Regions from separate parts of the Streptomyces sp. NPDC046379 genome, predicted to be linked through region 2. Evidence: riboswitches for the same ligand, from Rfam matches in the RefSeq annotation. Region 2 holds a riboswitch; each other region holds the start of a gene.

Region 1 (5,348 bases), on a different contig from region 2:
CGGTGTGCGCCGGCGGTGAGGGTGACGCCGTCGATGACGAGTTCAGTGGCGGTCATGCCTCTCCTCGGTCGGTGGTCCGCCGTGCGTCGCGGCGCAGTAGCCACAGGAAAAACGGGCCACCGCACAGGGCCGTGAGCACGCCGACGGGGATCTCCATGGGTGCGGCGACAACGCGCGCGGCGATGTCGGCCCAGACGAGGAAGACGGCGCCGCCGAGCGCGGCCGTGGGAAGGACGCGGCGGTGGTCGCCGCCGACGACGAGGCGGACGATGTGCGGCAGCATCAGGCCGACGAATCCGATCGGTCCGCACGCCGCGACGAGGATGCCGGTGACCAGGGAGAGCAGGACGAACATGCGGGCGCGGAAGCGGGCTACATCAAGGCCCATAGTGGTGGCGGCCTCCTCGCCGGCGAGGAGCAGGTTCAGGTTGCGGGCCTGCACCAAGAGGACGGCGATGCCCAAGAGCAGGGCGGCGCTGGGCAGCCAGAGAGTGTCCCAGTTGACGCCGCCGAGGCCGCCGAGGGTCCAGGCGAGGACCGCGCGGGCTTCATTGCCCCGGTCGGTGGTCAGCAGCAGCAGGTCCAGTACGGCGGTCAGTACTGCGGCGACGGCCACACCCGACAAGACCAGCCGGGTCGACGTGATCCGACCGCCGGTGCGGGCGGTGACGTAGACGAGCAGCAGTGCCCCGAGTGCCCCCGCGAACGCGGCGACCGACAGCGAAACCGGCCCGAACAGGGTGACCTGGAACACGATCACCGCAACGGCGCCCAGGGATGCCCCGGAGGAGACTCCGAGCAGGTAGGGCTCGGCGAGCGGGTTGCGGATCAGAGCCTGCAGGGCGGTGCCCACGACCGCGAGTCCGGCGCCGGCCACCGCCCCGAGAAGGACGCGGGGCGCGCGGACGTCCAGCACGATGGTCTCCCGCGCCCGCGACCAGTCCGGTTCCGCCCAGTCGGCGCCCAGCGCGTGCGTCACGATGCCCCACACCTGGCCGGGCGGCACCTGAACCGAACCGATCGCCAGGCCCGCCGTGGCGGAGACCATCAGCAGGGTGGCCAGGACGACGAGCGTGACGGTGAGACCGGCCGGCCCGGCCCGCCTGTCGTCCTGTTTCCCCGGTTTCACGGCCCGCCCGGTGGCGTCGTCGGTGACCGGAGCCGTCACCGGAAGCTCTCGGGGTGGATGCCGCGGGCCAGGTCCTCCACCGCGTACGCGGACCGCACGCCGACCAGGGTGGCGGTCAACGGCAGCACGACGAACCGCTTGTTCCTGATGGCGGGCACGTCCCGCAGAGCGGGCTGGGCGAGCAGGAACTTCTTCTTCTGCTCGACGCTTCCGGCGCCCGCGTAGTCGTAGACCGCGATGACCTCTGGTTTGCGTTCGACGACCTGTTCCCAGGAGACGTCACCGAAGACGTCGTCGAGGCCGGCGAAGACGTTCTCGCCGCCGGCCAGCCGGATCAGTTCGGTGCCCAGGCTCTTGCCGCCCGCGGTGAAGGCGGTCTTGTCACCACTGTCGTAGACGAAGACGGGTACCTCGGGCTCGCCCTCGACGGCGTCGGTGACCTTGCCGACCCGCGCCTGGAGGTCGGAGACCAGCTTGTCCGCCCGGCCGGAGACGTTGAAGATCCTGCCAATGGTGCGGATCTCGTCGTAGGTGTCGGCCATCGTGACCCGCTTCTTGCCGCAGTACTCGCGGTTGAGGTGGGTGTCGATGCCGGCGTCGGCGAATGCCGAGCGGGAGCGGCCCTCATTCTCGGCGAAGGCGCTGCCGTAGCCGCCGTAGACCAGATCCGGTTCGGCCTCCAGGACGGTTTCGAAGGACGGCTCCTTCTTCGCCAGTTCCGGGATCGCCTCGTAGTCCTTCTTCAGTTCGGGCAGGACGGCGGAGTCGGAGAAGGCAGTGCCGACCATGCGGTCCTTCAGGCCCAGGGAGAGCATGAGTTCCGCCGGGTGCTGGTGGATGGTGACGACGCGGGCGGGCGCCTTGTCGTACGTCGTCTTCACGCCGCAGTTGTCGACGGTGACCGGAAAGCCGTCGGCCGACGAGGCCGCGGCCTTCGCGTCCTTGGCGGTGTCCTGAGACGATCCGCAGCCGGCGGTCAGCAGGGCCGCCGACAGTACGGCCGCGGCCGCCGCCCGCAGGGCGCGGCGTCGGCGGGCAGGGGTGAACAGCGGGGGACGGGACGTGCCGTCGTACACGTGAAGCCTCCTGGGGAGTCCGCGCTCCTCGGAACGGGCCCGCGACAGGCCAGTGTCCTGACTCCCGGATCGACGCTCCCCCTGGCCTTCCCGCGCGGCGCGCAGTGGCGTGTCGAAGGGTGCACTCCCCGGTCACAGTGGCGGGACCGTGCCGGACTCGCACCGGCTTCCTGTCTCCCGTCGCGGCGATGACCTGCTGATCCTACGATCCCCCGCGTCCTGGCCCAAGGGCGTGCGGACCCCGCCGCACACCCCTGCCGTTCTGCGTCACGCCTCGCGGACAGCCCGCAGCACCAGCCGCTCGGCGTTTTCGTCGTAGGGACGGCCGTCGAAGCGGGACATGAAGGACACCGTTCGTGCTGTGCGTGCCCTCTTGGACCCGAGCCCCCAGGACACGTACCGGGAACTCCTGGAGACGGCCCAAGTTCCTCGTTGACCTGGGTGGTCTCCCGGGACGTCAGCGACGAGTACGCCGAACTCGTCGAGCAGCTACTGCAGTCGCTGACCCCCGTGGAAGGCGTGGCGGAGCGGTGGGGCCGAGGCGAACCGCGTCGGCACTGGCGGGGCAACGCAGTCGGATATTTTTGGAGTTTCGGGTTGCTGGGACGCCGGGCAGCTGTGCAGACCCGCAGTCATCACGCCACCTCTCCTCATAGTTCGGCCGGGTCGCGGATGCTGGCGGTTCCGGAGCGGACGATCCAGGTTCCGCTGCCGCGCGGGGTCTCGTCGGAGCGGGCCTTGAGGTCTTCGACATCGAGGACCGGCGGCCACTGTGTGCCACGTTCCGACCAGTGGACTCCGCTGAGATCCATGCCGGTCAGGTCGACGTCGCTCAAGTCGGCGGTGGTGAAGTCATCCAGGAGCGTGTGCAGCGAGTTCTTATCGAGCATGGGGGGCTCTCGGCGGAGCGCCGCACCGATGGCCCGGCCAACCTCGGTAGTGCGGACATCGACGACGGTGCGGACGACGGTGCGCGCCGCCTCGCTGGCATGGTCGAGGTCGAGGTCGAGGTCGCTGGCACGGGCGAGGGCGAGGTCGAGGATGGAGTTGAGGTCGCGGGCGCGGGCGCGGGCGCGTTGGAAGTCGAGGTCGTGGTCGAGGCGGAAGTCGCGGTCGCTGGCGTGGTCGTCGCTGAGGGCGAGGTCGAGGAGGCCGTTGATGTAGCGGGCGCGAGCGCGGGCGCGTTGGAAGTCGCGGTTGATGGAGCCGTCGAGGTTGTGGGCGAAGCGGCCGGCGAAGTCACGGGCGTAGCCGAGGTTGCGGTTGAGGCGGCGGCCGAGGAGGGCGAGATCGAGGTCGCGGTTGAGGTCGCGGGCGAGGTCGAAGGCGAGGTCGAGGATGAGGTTGAGAGGGCGGACGATGATCACGGCGGGAGCGAGGAAATCGTGGTCGCGGGCGAGGTCTCGGAAAGCTTGTTTGACGTGGGGATGGTCGCGCAGGGTCATGCGGTCTGAAGGGCTGAGGGTGCGGAGGAGTTCCTGTGCGCCGGTGTGGTCGTGGGGGGCGCGGTGTGTGCTGGGCGGGGCGGCTGGTTCTGGGGTGGGGGGCAGGATGGCGGCGAGTCCGGCTTCGGTGTCCAGGACGGTGTCGAGGTCGTCAGCGGCGGTGTCCTGGCGGGAGTGGATGAGGATCTCGCGCAGTCCGGCTTCGACGTCGAGGACGTCGTCCAGTGCGCTGGTCAGGGCATGCTGGTGCTGAGCGAGCCGGCGGTCCACCGTCTGGTCGTCGTGGTGGTGTGCTCGGTGGTCGGTCACTGTTCCTCCTCCCGTGCCGTGAGGTAGGCGGCCGCGGAGCGGCGGGCTTTCATGAGGTTGGCGCGTACGGTCTCAGCGCGCAGGCCGAGGAGCTCGGCGATGTCGGTGGGGGTGAAGCCGGCCAGGGTCCAGGCCAGGATCTGGCGCTGTCTCGGCGGGAGGCTGCGCAGCACGGGCAGCACGTCATGCGTCGCCTCCCATTCCGCGATGGCGTCGGGGCGGGCCAGCAGGGATGTGGGCTCGGGTACTTCGTCGACGGGTTCTTCGACGGAGGCGATCCTGCGGGCGAGGGCGCGGGAGGCAGCTTTGTACACCCACGCCTTGGGGTGGGTGATGTCGGCCCAGTTCCGGTAGGCGTGGGTCATGACTTCCTGGGCGATGTCCGCGGCGGTCTGCACGTCGGCGCCGTGGCTGGCCAGGAACACGACCAAGGAGCGGATGCGAGTCCGGTAGAAGGCGGAGAACTCGGCGTCCTTCTGCTGCCGGGCATGGTGACGTTGTCCGGGCGGGCCGACGGATGGGAGCGCGGTGGACGGACGCTCGGCACCGTCTGCTGCGTCGTGGGTGCTCACGCGGCCTGATCCTCCCCACCGGCCGGAGTACGGATGATCGTCACGTGCAGGCGGTGGCCGTCACGGTGCCGGTCGTTCAGTTCGACCCGGTCGCCGGCCGAGACCTTCTCGGTGACGCCGAGAAGGTAGTGGTGCCGGTCCTGGTCGCGGCGCGCCTGCCAGCGTAGGCGCAGCCAGAGTGCCAGCAGTGTGAAGGTCTTGGCGGTGACGATTAAGACGATGACGGTCGTGGCCGGGTCCATCGGTGCATCTCCCTCTTCCCCATACGTGCGCGGCGGTGAGCCGGTCATGAGCTAAGGGGCGGGAACGTCCTTGATCGTGAACGCGGGGCGGGAATTTTCCTCCCGGATTCAGTCTGTCGTCGTCGCGCGCCCGCTTCTTCCAGCTCGGGCTCGGAGGCGGCGTCGGATGCGCCGAAGTGCGCCCACGAGGGATGTCGCCGCAGCCGCTGGAGGGCAGCATCAGCTACCGTCCCGGCCGGCCGGGCGAGGACGGTGCGGTCTACGAGGTGCGGTGCGAAGGTGGGCGGACGGTGTGGATGTGGCTGCCCGACGGCGCCGCTCCCGGGGCTCCCGCGATCGATCCGGCCGTTGTCGCCCGGAGTGCGGTGGACCAGATGGAGCTGAAAAGCCCGGACATCGCCAGCCTGCGCGCGGCCGGGAGGTATCTGGTGGGGATGCCGATGTGGATGTGGGTGCGCCCCGGCCCGACCACGTACGGGCCAGCGTCGGCGTCGGCGAGCGCGGGCGGCATGACCGTCACCGCCACCGCCCGCGTCACGGCCGTCCGCTGGGACATGGGCGACGGCGCCACGGCG
Region 2 (5,348 bases):
TGGCGGTGTACGTGTGCGAGGGGTTGGCCGCGGTGGAGGTGGCGCCGTCGCCGAAGGTCCAGGCGTACGAGAGGGCGTCGCCGTCGGGGTCCGAGCTGCCCGCGGAGGAGAAGGCGACCGCCAACGGGGCCCTGCCCGAGGTCACGTTGGCCTTGGCCTGGGCGATCGGGGCCCGGCCGCCGGTGACGTGCTCGATGCGGTAGAGGGCCGAGTTCTCGTCGCCGTTGAAGTAGCCGGTGCCGTAGTCGAGGACGTAGAGCGCGCCGTCCGGGCCGAAGGCCATGTCCATCACCTGGGTCCCGGTCCAGGGGAAGGCGTTGATGGACTGCACGGTCCCGTCGGAGCCGGACTCGATCCGCTTGATCCAGCGGCGCCCGAACTCACCGGCGAAGAAGTCCCCGTCGTACTCCTGCGGGAACTTCACCTCGGAAGTGGAGGCGGCGTCGTAGCGGTAGACGGGGCCGCCCATGGGGGACTCCGAGCCGCCGCCGAACTCCGGTACGGAGCCGCCGTCGTACGGGATCCAGGCGGGCTGGGCGGGCGGCAGGTCGGTCAGGCCGGTGTTGCGCGGCGAGGTGTTCTTCGGGGCCGCGCAGTCGAACTTCGCGCCGGAGGCCCCGGAGGCGAAGTCGTAGTCCGTGTACGCGTTGTTCGCTCCGGTGCAGTACGGCCAGCCGTAGTTGCCCGCCTTGGTGATCCGGTTGAACTCGACCTGGCCGGCGGGTCCACGAGAGGCGCTGGCGGTGCCGGCGTCGGGGCCGTAGTCGCCGAGGTAGACGATGCCGGTGGCCTTGTCGACGCTCATCCGGAAGGGGTTGCGGAAGCCCATCGCGTAGATCTCGGGCCGGGTCCGGGCGGTGCCGGGCGGGAAGAGGTTGCCGGCCGGGACGGAATACGATCCGTCGGCGTTGACCTTGATGCGCAGGACCTTGCCGCGCAGGTCGTTGGTGTTGCCCGAGGAACGCTGGGCGTCGTAGGCGGGGTTGCGGGAGGCCCGCTCGTCGATCGGGGTGTAGCCGTCCGAGGCGAACGGGTTGGTGTCGTCGCCGGTCGACAGGTACAGGTTGCCCGCCGCGTCGAAGTCGATGTCCCCGCCGACGTGGCAGCACAGGCCGCGCGAGGCGGGCACGTCGAGGATCTTCTTCTCGCTGGCGAGGTCGAGGGTGCCGTCCGTCCTCAGCACGAACCGGGAGAGCCGGTTGACGCCGTCGAACGGGGCGAAGTCGGCGGCCGTGCCGTCGGCCGGGGCGTCGCCGGCCGGGGTGGTCAGCTTGGGCGCGTAGTAGAGGTAGACGAACCGGTTGGCGGTGAAGCCCGGGTCCACCGCGACGCCTTGCAGGCCTTCCTCGTCGTGGCTGTAGACGTCCAGCTTCCCGGCGACGGTCGTGGTGCCGGCGGCGTTGGTGAGCCGCAGGGTGCCGTCCCGCGAGGTGTGCAGCACCGAACGGTCCGGCAGGACCGCCAGCGTCATCGGCTCGCCCGTCTCGGCCACGCCCTTGGCCAGCGTGACCTGCTGGAAGTCCCCGACGGCGGCCTCGGCCCGGACGCCGCCCGGGTCCGCGGGGGCGGCGGCCGCCGGTGCCGCCGGCAACAGAAGGCCGAGGACGCCCGCCACGGCGGGCAGCAGGAAGCGGAAACGGACACGTCTGCGTCCGAACGGTCTCGTGCGCACAGAAGTCTCCCAGTGGTGTGGGGTGGCGGCATGCCGCAGGGCATGCCGAAGGGAGTACGGGCGCGCGCCGTCGCGCCGTCGAGCCCCGGCCACGAGTCGCTCATGACCGGTTCATTTCAAGGAAGTTAGCGGGCTTGGTCCGGACCCGTAACCCCTTTCGTTCATGATCTCGATACTTTTTCCGCTGCCGGGACAAAGTGCGGGGGGCCGGTTCCGGGCGCACGGGTGAGCCGCCCGTGCCGTCCACCGCCCCCGTCCGCGCTTGTCAGCACCCTTGTGCGGGCACTACTGTCACCACGCCTTGGTGAACGGGAAATCCGGTGTGATGCCGGTGCGGCCCTCGCCACTGTGATCGGGAAGTCCGGCTCCGGCCCTCGCGGGCAGCCACTGGGTCCTCGGACCCGGGAAGGCGGAGCACGGGCGGTGGTACCCGTCAGCCAGGAGACCGGCCAAGGCGCGTCAACCATCCACGAGGTGCTGGAGAGGGTCTGCTGAGCCATGCACATAGCCGAGGGTTTCCTGCCTCCGGCGCACGCCGTCGCCTGGGGCGTCGCGTCCGCGCCGTTCGTCGTCCACGGAGTGCGATCTCTCACACGCGAGGTACGGGAGCATCCCGAGAGCACCCTGCTCCTCGGCGCCTCCGGAGCCTTCACGTTCGTCCTGTCCGCGCTGAAGCTGCCTTCGGTTACCGGGAGTTGTTCCCATCCGACCGGCACGGGCCTCGGCGCCATCCTGTTCCGGCCGCCGGTCATGGCGGTGCTGGGCACCATCACCCTGCTCTTCCAGGCGCTGCTGCTCGCGCACGGCGGCCTGACGACGCTCGGCGCCAACGTGTTCTCCATGGCGATCGCCGGCCCCTGGGCCGGCTACGCGGCGTACCGGCTGCTGCGGCGCTGTGAAGTGCCGCTGATGCCCGCGGTGTTCTGCGGCGCGTTCGTCGCCGACCTGTCCACGTACTGCGTCACCAGCGTCCAGCTGGCGCTGGCCTTCCCCGACCCGGGCAGCGGGTTCCTGGGCGCGCTCGGCAAGTTCGGGTCCATCTTCGCCGTCACGCAGATCCCGCTCGCGGTGAGCGAGGGCCTGCTGACGGTGCTGGTGATGCGGCTGCTGGTGCAGTCCAGCAAGGGCGAACTGACCCGGCTGGGCGTGCTGGTGGCGGGGCGCCGCGAGGAGGCGGTGGCCCGATGAGCCGCAACGCGAAGATCAACCTCCTGCTGCTGGCCGTCGTGGTGGCCCTCGCCGTGCTGCCGCTGGCGCTGGGGCTCGGCGACGACGAGGAGGAGCCGTTCGCCGGGGCGGACGCCCAGGCCGAGACGGCGATCACCGAGATCGAGCCGGACTACGAGCCCTGGTTCTCGCCCCTGTACGAGCCGCCGTCCGGCGAGATCGAGTCCGCGCTGTTCTCCGTGCAGGCGGCCCTCGGCGCGGGCGTCCTCGCCTACTACTTCGGCCTGCGCCGGGGCAGGCGGCAGGGCGAGCGGCAGGCCCGTGAAGCGCTGGGGCCCGAGGCGCCGAGGGCCGCGGAGCCCGAGCCCGCGGAGCCCGCGGGCGCCGGGGACGCCGCCGTGCCGGCGGGCCCGGAGGGCGGGTCCCGTCCCGGGCGGGACTGACCCGGGTGCTGCCGATCGACGCGGCGGCGCACAGCAGCCGCTGGCGCCGCCGCCATCCCGTGGACAAGGCCGTGCTCGGGCTCGGACTGACCGTGCTGGCGGTCTCGCTGCCGCCCTGGCCGGGCGCGGCCCTGGTGCTGGTGGCCGCGCTCGCCGTGCTGCTGGGCCCGGCGGGCGTGCCGGGCCGCCGGCTGTGGCGGGCCTACCGGGTGCCGCTGGGCTTCTGCGCGACCGGCGCGGTCACGCTGCTCGTCCAGGTCGGGGGCCCGGACGGGTTCCTGGCGCCGGCCGAGGGCGGGGCGGTGCGCGCCGGGGAGCTGATGCTGCGGACGTCGGCGGCCTCCCTCGGGGTGCTGCTCTTCGCCTTCACCACTCCCCTGTCCGACCTGCTGCCGCGGCTGGTGCGGGCCGGGGTGCCCGCGCCCGTCGTCGACGTCGCCCTGGTGACGTACCGGATGAGTTTCCTGCTGCTCGACTCGGTGCGCCGCGTCCGGGAGGCGCAGGCCGCCCGGCTCGGGCACGCGGGCCGCGCCGCCGCCTGGCGTTCGCTGGGCGGGCTCGGCGCGACGGCGTTCGTGCGGGCCTTCGACCGGGCGGCGCGGCTGCAGGCCGGGCTCGCCGGGCGCGGCTACGACGGCACCCTGCGCGTCCTGGTCCCCGAGGCCCGTGTCTCCCTCCCCTTCCTCGCCGGCAGCGCCGCCCTTCTCACGGCGCTGACCGCACTCACCTTCGTCCTGGAAAGGCCGCTGTCATGAGCGAGCCCGTGCCGGTCGCCCTGCACGGCGCGTCCTTCGCCTACGAGGACGGCCCCACGGTGCTGTCCGGCCTCGACTTCGAGGTGCGCGAGCACCGTGCGCTCGCCCTGCTGGGCCGCAACGGCAGCGGCAAGACCACGCTGATGCGGCTGCTCGCCGGAGGGCTGCGGCCCCGTACCGGCCGGCTGACCGTCGACGGCCGTCCGGTGACGTACGACCGCAAGGGCCTGACCCGGCTGCGGACGACCGTCCAGCTCGTCGTGCAGGACCCCGACGACCAGCTGTTCGCGGCGTCCGTCGGGCAGGACGTGTCGTTCGGCCCGCTCAACCTCGGGCTGTCCGACGCCGAGGTGCGGGCGCGCGTCGCGGAGGCCCTGGCCGCCCTGGACATCACCGCGCTGGCCGACCGGCCCACGCACCTGCTGTCGTACGGGCAGCGCAAGCGGACCGCGATCGCGGGCGCCGTCGCGATGCGGCCCCGGGTGCTGATCCTCGACGAGCCGACGGCCGGGCTCGACCCGGACGGCCAGGAGCGGCTGCTGGCGACCCTCGGCGAGCTGCGCGAGCGGGGCACGACGGTGGTGATGGCCACCCACGACGTCGACCTCGCCCTGCGCTGGGCCGACGACGCCGCCCTCCTCACCCCGTCCGGCGTGCGCACCGGCCCGGCCCCGACCGTCCTGGCCCGCACCGGCCTGCTGCGCGAGGCGGGCCTGCGCCTGCCCTGGGGCGTGGCGGCGGCCCGCCTGCTGCACGCCCAGGGCCTGCTGGCCGACCCGGCCCGCGGACCCCGTACCGCCGAGGAGCTGGCGGCGCGGGCGGCGGAGGCCGGGGCGCCCGGCAGGGGCGCCGCCGGACGGGCGTGAGCACCGCGCCGGCCGCCCGGCGACGCCGTGGGTGATTCACGGCATACCGCCGGAAGGCCGCACATGTGTTAGTCGTCCGCGTGGGCCGGGGTACTCGTAGGGCTTGCACTGATCGGCCGGCCGTTGCGCAGCGGACCCGCTCCGCGCGATGCCGGGACAGCCGAAGGAGTTCCCACCATGACGGACGTGTCCAGCAAGGGCCCCGCCCCGGGCGACGACCGCAAGGTACTCACCAACCGGCAGGGCCATCCTGTCTATGACAACCAGAACCAGCGGACGGTCGGCGCCCGGGGGCCCGCGACGCTGGAGAACTACCAGTTCCTCGAGAAGATCAGCCACTTCGACCGGGAGCGCATCCCGGAGCGCGTGGTGCACGCCCGCGGGGTGACGGCGTACGGCTTCTTCGAGGCGTACGGCGCCTGGGGCGACGAGCCGATCAGCCGTT
Region 3 (5,348 bases), on a different contig from region 2:
CCGCCGTCCTCGCCGCCCCGGCGCTCGTGGGCCTGTTCCACGAGCGCCGGATCGACCGGCAGCTGAATCCCCGGCCGAAGGCTCAGAAGTCCTCGTCCAGGTCCACCGTGCCCTCCACCGCGACCTGGTACGCCGAGGGCCGCCGCTCGAAGAAGTTGGTCAGCTCCTGAACCCCCTGCAGCTCCATGAACGAGAAGGGGTTCTCGGAGCCGTACACCGGGGCGAAGCCGAGGCGGGTCAGCCGCTGGTCGGCGACGCACTCCAGGTACTGCCGCATCGACTCGGTGTTCATCCCCGGGAGGCCGTCGCCGCACAGGTCGCGCGCGAACTGCAGCTCGGCCTCGACGGCCTCCCGCAGCATGGCGGTGACCTCGTCCCGCAGCTCCTCGTCGAACAGCTCCGGCTCCTCCGCACGGACGGTGTCGACCACGTCGAAGGCGAACGACATGTGCATCGTCTCGTCCCGGAACACCCAGTTGGTGCCGGTGGCCAGGCCGTGCAGGAGCCCCCGGCCGCGGAACCAGTAGACGTACGCGAAGGCCCCGTAGAAGAACAGGCCCTCGATGCACGCGGCGAAGCAGATCAGGTTCAGCAGGAAGCGGCGCCGGTCCGCCCGCGTCTCGAGCCGGTCCAGCTTCTCCACCGAGTCCATCCACCGGAAGCAGAATTCGGCCTTCTCCCGGATGGACGGGATGTTCTCCACGGCGGCGAACGCGGCGGCGCGGTCCTCCGGGTCGGGCAGATAGGTGTCGAGCAGCGTCAGATAGAACTGGACGTGGACGGCCTCCTCGAACAGCTGTCGCGACAGATACAGCCGCGCCTCGGGGGAGTTGATGTGCTTGTAGAGCGTCAGCACCAGGTTGTTCGCGACGATCGAGTCGCCGGTCGCGAAGAAGGCGACCAGCCGGCCGATCAGATGCCGCTCGCCGGGCGTCAGCCTCGCGAGGTCGGCGACGTCCGAGTGGAGGTCGACCTCCTCCACGGTCCAGGTGTTCTTGATGGCGTCCCGGTAGCGCTCGTAGAAGTCCGGGTAGCGCATGGGGCGCAGGGTCAGCTCGAAGCCGGGGTCGAGCAGGTTCTGGCTGGTCTTCACTGGCAGGCCTCGCAGGACTCGGGGTTTTCCAGGGAGCAGGCGACGGCCTCGTCGGAGGAGACCGGCGGCGCGGGGACGGCCGCCCGTGCCGCGCGGGCGATCCGGGTCGCCGGGCGGGAGCGCAGGTAGTACGTCGTCTTCAGGCCCCGCTTCCAGGCGTACGCGTACATCGAGGAGAGCTTGCCGATGGTCGGCGTCTCCAGGAACAGGTTCAGCGACTGCGACTGGTCCAGGTACGGCGTGCGGTCGGCGGCCATGTCGATCAGGGCGCGCTGCGGGATCTCCCACGCCGTGCGGTACAGGCGCCGTACGTCCTCGGGGATCCGGGCGAAGTCCCGCACCGAGCCGTTCGACTCGCGCAGCGCCTCACGGCTGCGGGCGTCCCAGACGCCGAGCCGCTTGAGGTCCTCCACCAGGTACGGGTTGACCTGGAGGAACTCGCCGGAGAGGGTCTCGCGCTTGAACAGGTTGGACACCTGCGGCTCGATGCACTCGTAGACGCCCGCGATGGAGGCGATGGTGGCGGTCGGCGCGACGGCCAGCAGCAGACAGTTGCGCAGGCCGGTGGCGGCGATCCGCTCGCGCAGCGCCGCCCACCGCTCGGGCCAGGCGGGCTCGACGCCGTAGTGGTCGGGGTGCAGGACGCCGCGGGCGGTACGGGTCTTCTCCCACGCCGGCAGCGGGCCGCTGCGCTCGGCCAAATCGGCGGAGGCCTCGTACGCGGCCAGCATGATCCGCTCGGCGATCCTGGTGGACAGGGCGCGTGCCTCGGGGGAGTCGAAGGGCAGCCGCAGCTTGAAGAAGACGTCCTGGAGGCCCATCACGCCGAGGCCGACCGGACGCCAGCGGGCGTTGGAGCGGCCGGCCTCCTCGGTCGGGTAGAAGTTGACGTCCACGACCCGGTCGAGGAAGACGACGGCGGTGCGGACGGTGTCGTCCAGCCGCTCCCAGTCCATGTCCGAGCCGCTCACGAAGGCGCCGAGGTTGACCGAGCCCAGGTTGCAAACCGCCGTCTCGCCGTCGTCGGTGACCTCCAGGATCTCCGTGCAGAGGTTGGAGGAGTGGACGACGTGACCGGGCTCGGCGGTCTGGTTGGCGGTGCGGTTGGCGGCGTCCTTGAAGGTCATCCAGCCGTTGCCGGTCTGCGCGAGGGTGCGCATCATCCGGCCGTACAGCTCCCGCGCGGGCAGGACCTTGCGGGCGAGGCCCTTCTCCTCTGCCGCGCGGTAGGCGGCGTCGAACTCCTCGCCCCACAGGTCGGTCAGCTCCGGCACGTCGGACGGGGAGAACAGCGACCACGCGCCGTCGGCGTCGACGCGGCGCATGAACTCGTCCGGGACCCAGTGCGCGAGGTTCAGGTTGTGGGTGCGGCGGGCGTCCTCACCGGTGTTGTCGCGCAGCTCCAGGAACTCCTCGATATCCGCGTGCCAGGTCTCCAGGTACACCGCCGCGGCTCCCTTGCGCCGGCCTCCCTGGTTCACGGCGGCCACCGAGGCGTCGAGGGTCTTCAGGAACGGGACGATGCCGCCCGAGTGCCCGTTGGTGCCGCGGATCAGCGAACCCCGGGCACGGACGCGGGAGTAGGCGATGCCGATGCCGCCCGCGTGCTTCGACAGGCGGGCGACCTGGTGGTAGCGGTCGTAGATCGAGTCCAGCTCGTCCTGCGGGGAGTCGAGGAGGTAGCAGGACGACATCTGGGGGTGGCGGGTGCCGGAGTTGAAGAGGGTGGGGGAGGAGGGGAGGTAGTCGAGGCGGCTCATCAGCCGGTAGAGGGCGGCGACCTCGTCGACCGCGCGCGCGGTGTCGTCCTCGGCGAGGCCGGCGGCGACGCGGAGCAGGAAGTGCTGGGGCGTCTCGACGACCTTGCGGGTGACCGGGTGGCGCAGCAGGTAGCGGCTGTGCAGGGTGCGCAGGCCGAAGTAGCCGAAGCGGTCGTCGGCGGCCGGGTCGACCAGGGCGTCGAGGCGGTCGGCGTGGAGGCGCACGAACCGCGCGGTGCGGTCCGCGACGAGGCCCTCGCGGTGACCGGTCGCGACCGACTCGGTGAACGTGGTGACGCCCTGGGAGGCGGCCTCGGCGCGGAGGGTCTGGGTGAGCAGCCGGGCGGCGAGCTTCGAGTGGGCGGGGTCCTCGGAGATCAGGCCGGCGGCGGCCTCCGTGGCCAGTTCGCGCAGTTCGGCCTCGTCCGCGTGCGCCGATCGGCCGCGCAGCGCGGCGGCGGCGACCCGTCCGGGGTCGGCGCCGGGGAGGTCGGCGGTCAGCTCGGTCAGGGTCCGCAGCAGGGCGGCTCCGGGGGCGTCGTCGGCGGGCTGGGCCGACTGCGACGCCCGAGTCGCCTGCGTCGTGTGTGTCGCCTGGGTCGCTGAAGCGGGATCCGCTGGCGCGATGGTCACGTGGGGGCTCTCCCTCGCTCGGCACGGGGCCTGCGAGGGCGGGGCAGCTCACGAGCGCACGCGGCGTCGCGTCCACCGACCCATTCCACGAGGCCCGGACGTCATGCGCCGGGCCGGTCGGCCGGGCGCGCTGCCGGCAGGTCGTCGGACTCGACAGGCGTGCGTGAACACGCGTGTACACCGTTGCGGGACAGTTCCGGATTCGCACCGGATTCCCCTGCGGCGGCAGCGAGCATGAGCATACATCTTGTGTCGGTCGCGGAAAGCACCCCCAGATGTTGTGCCCCGCCGTGTCGCGTCGGAGCGCGGGAGTGCCGGAGGCGGGGACGGCGAAGCGTCAGGGCGGGCCGCGGTCGGGTCGGGCCGGGTCGGGTCGGGTCGGGTCGGAGGAGCGTCAGCGCAGGGCGAGCGCGTAGGTGATCAGCAGGACGTCGTCCACGTCCGGGAGGGGGTTCCAGTCGCGCTCCGGGGTGCGGACGAAACCCAGCCGCTCGTAGATGCGGTGGGCGGCGTGCATCGTGCGCTGACTGGACAGCACGACGCCGTTGCAGCCGGTCAGGCTCCGCGCCCGCTCGACGCAGGCGCGGGCCAGCGCCTCGCCGACGCCCCGGCCGCGTGCGGCGTGCGCGACCGCGAGCATCCGTATCTCGGCTTCGCCGGGCTCCGCGATGTCGGCCATGGGACCGCCGGAGGGCACGAAGGTGACGCCGCCGAGCACCTCGCCGTCGCGCACGGCGACCAGTACCTCGGCGTGGGCGGCGCGCTTCGCCACGTCCCGCAACTCGCCCAGGTACGCGTCGCTCTCACCGAAGTCGAGGAGGCCGTCCTGGAGATAGGCATGCGCGGTGATCTCTCCGAGGGGCGCGTACTCGGCGGGTTCCGCCGGGCGGATGACGATGTCCATGGGGGGAGTGTGCACGACGGCGGGCCGCCGCAGGTCCTGCCTGCGACGGCCCGCCGGGGTGTGCGTCGGTCAGTGGGCCGATCCCGCGGTGGCCGGCGGGAGTTCCACCTGGACGCCCGGGTCGCCGGCGTCCGCGGTGTAGTCCTCGGGGCGCGTCTCGTCGACGCCGTCGGGGGCCTTCACCGCCCGCAGCACGAAGGTCAGGACCACCGTCACCGCCAGGTTGATCACGAACGCCGTGAGGCCGATGTAGCCGATCTCGCCGATGCCGGGGATCTCCTTCGACGAGCCGCCGAAGTGCTTCTGCGTCGGCGAGGCGACGCCGTACGCGGCGACCGTGCCGTAGAGCATGCCGACCGCCCAGCCGGCCAGCAGCGCCCAGCGGTGGAACCAGCGCGTGAACAGGCCGCCCACCAGCGCCGGGAACGTCTGGAGGATCCAGATGCCGCCCAGCAGCTGGAAGTTGATGGCCACCGTCTTGTCCATGGTCAGGACGAAGGCGAGCGCGCCCACCTTCACCAGCAGCGACACCAGCTTGGAGACCCGGGTCTCCTGCTCCGGCGTGGCGTCCGGCTTGAGGAAGTCCTTGTAGATGTTGCGGGTGAACAGGTTCGCCGCCGCGATCGACATGATCGCCGCCGGGACCAGCGCGCCGATGCCGATGGCCGCGAAGGCGACGCCCGCGAACCAGTCCGGGAACATGTTCTCGAACAGCTGCGGGATCGCCAGCTGCCCGTTGGACACCTTGACCCCGGCCGCGATGGCCATGAAGCCGAGCAGCGCCAGCAGGCCGAGCATCAGCGAGTACAGCGGCAGGATCGTGGTGTTGCGGCGGATCACCTCACGGCTGCGCGAGGACAGCGTCGCGGTGATCGAGTGCGGGTACATGAACAGCGCGAGCGCGGAGCCCAGCGCCAGCGTGGCGTACGTCCACTGGCCCGCGTCGCCCGGCACCAGC

The links. Region 2 has a riboswitch for cobalamin ahead of ACZ6KF_RS21220 (energy-coupling factor ABC transporter permease). Riboswitches for the same ligand answer to the same signal wherever they lie in the genome.
Region 1: linked by a shared signal. The riboswitch ahead of ACZ6KF_RS32210 (ABC transporter substrate-binding protein) and the one ahead of ACZ6KF_RS21220 (energy-coupling factor ABC transporter permease) in region 2 are both predicted to bind cobalamin.
Region 3: linked by a shared signal. The riboswitch ahead of ACZ6KF_RS23570 (ribonucleoside-diphosphate reductase subunit alpha) and the one ahead of ACZ6KF_RS21220 (energy-coupling factor ABC transporter permease) in region 2 are both predicted to bind cobalamin.

Annotation. Positions count from the first base shown of each region.
Region 1 is NZ_JBVJFP010000031.1:13,961-19,308, forward strand. It holds gene ACZ6KF_RS32200 (ABC transporter ATP-binding protein) at 1-56, opposite strand, end outside; gene ACZ6KF_RS32205 (FecCD family ABC transporter permease) at 53-1,129, opposite strand; gene ACZ6KF_RS32210 (ABC transporter substrate-binding protein) at 1,165-2,205, opposite strand; cobalamin riboswitch at 2,236-2,415, opposite strand; gene ACZ6KF_RS32215 (hypothetical protein) at 2,473-2,601, opposite strand; gene ACZ6KF_RS32220 (hypothetical protein) at 2,856-3,959, opposite strand; gene ACZ6KF_RS32225 (RNA polymerase sigma factor) at 3,956-4,531, opposite strand; gene ACZ6KF_RS32230 (hypothetical protein) at 4,528-4,773, opposite strand; gene ACZ6KF_RS32235 (hypothetical protein) at 5,033-5,329, opposite strand.
Region 2 is NZ_JBVJFP010000011.1:294,757-300,104, reverse strand. It holds partial or broken gene ACZ6KF_RS21225 (PQQ-dependent sugar dehydrogenase) at 1-1,672, opposite strand, end outside; cobalamin riboswitch at 1,958-2,140, shown strand; gene ACZ6KF_RS21220 (energy-coupling factor ABC transporter permease) at 2,171-2,860, shown strand; gene ACZ6KF_RS21215 (energy-coupling factor ABC transporter substrate-binding protein) at 2,857-3,282, shown strand; gene cbiQ (cobalt ECF transporter T component CbiQ) at 3,288-4,037, shown strand; gene ACZ6KF_RS21205 (energy-coupling factor ABC transporter ATP-binding protein) at 4,034-4,903, shown strand; gene ACZ6KF_RS21200 (catalase) at 5,081-5,348, shown strand, end outside.
Region 3 is NZ_JBVJFP010000013.1:227,074-232,421, reverse strand. It holds gene ACZ6KF_RS23580 (hypothetical protein) at 1-170, shown strand, start outside; gene ACZ6KF_RS23575 (ribonucleotide-diphosphate reductase subunit beta) at 83-1,039, opposite strand; gene ACZ6KF_RS23570 (ribonucleoside-diphosphate reductase subunit alpha) at 1,090-3,486, opposite strand; cobalamin riboswitch at 3,605-3,728, opposite strand; gene ACZ6KF_RS23565 (GNAT family N-acetyltransferase) at 3,881-4,390, opposite strand; gene mctP (monocarboxylate uptake permease MctP) at 4,460-5,348, opposite strand, start outside.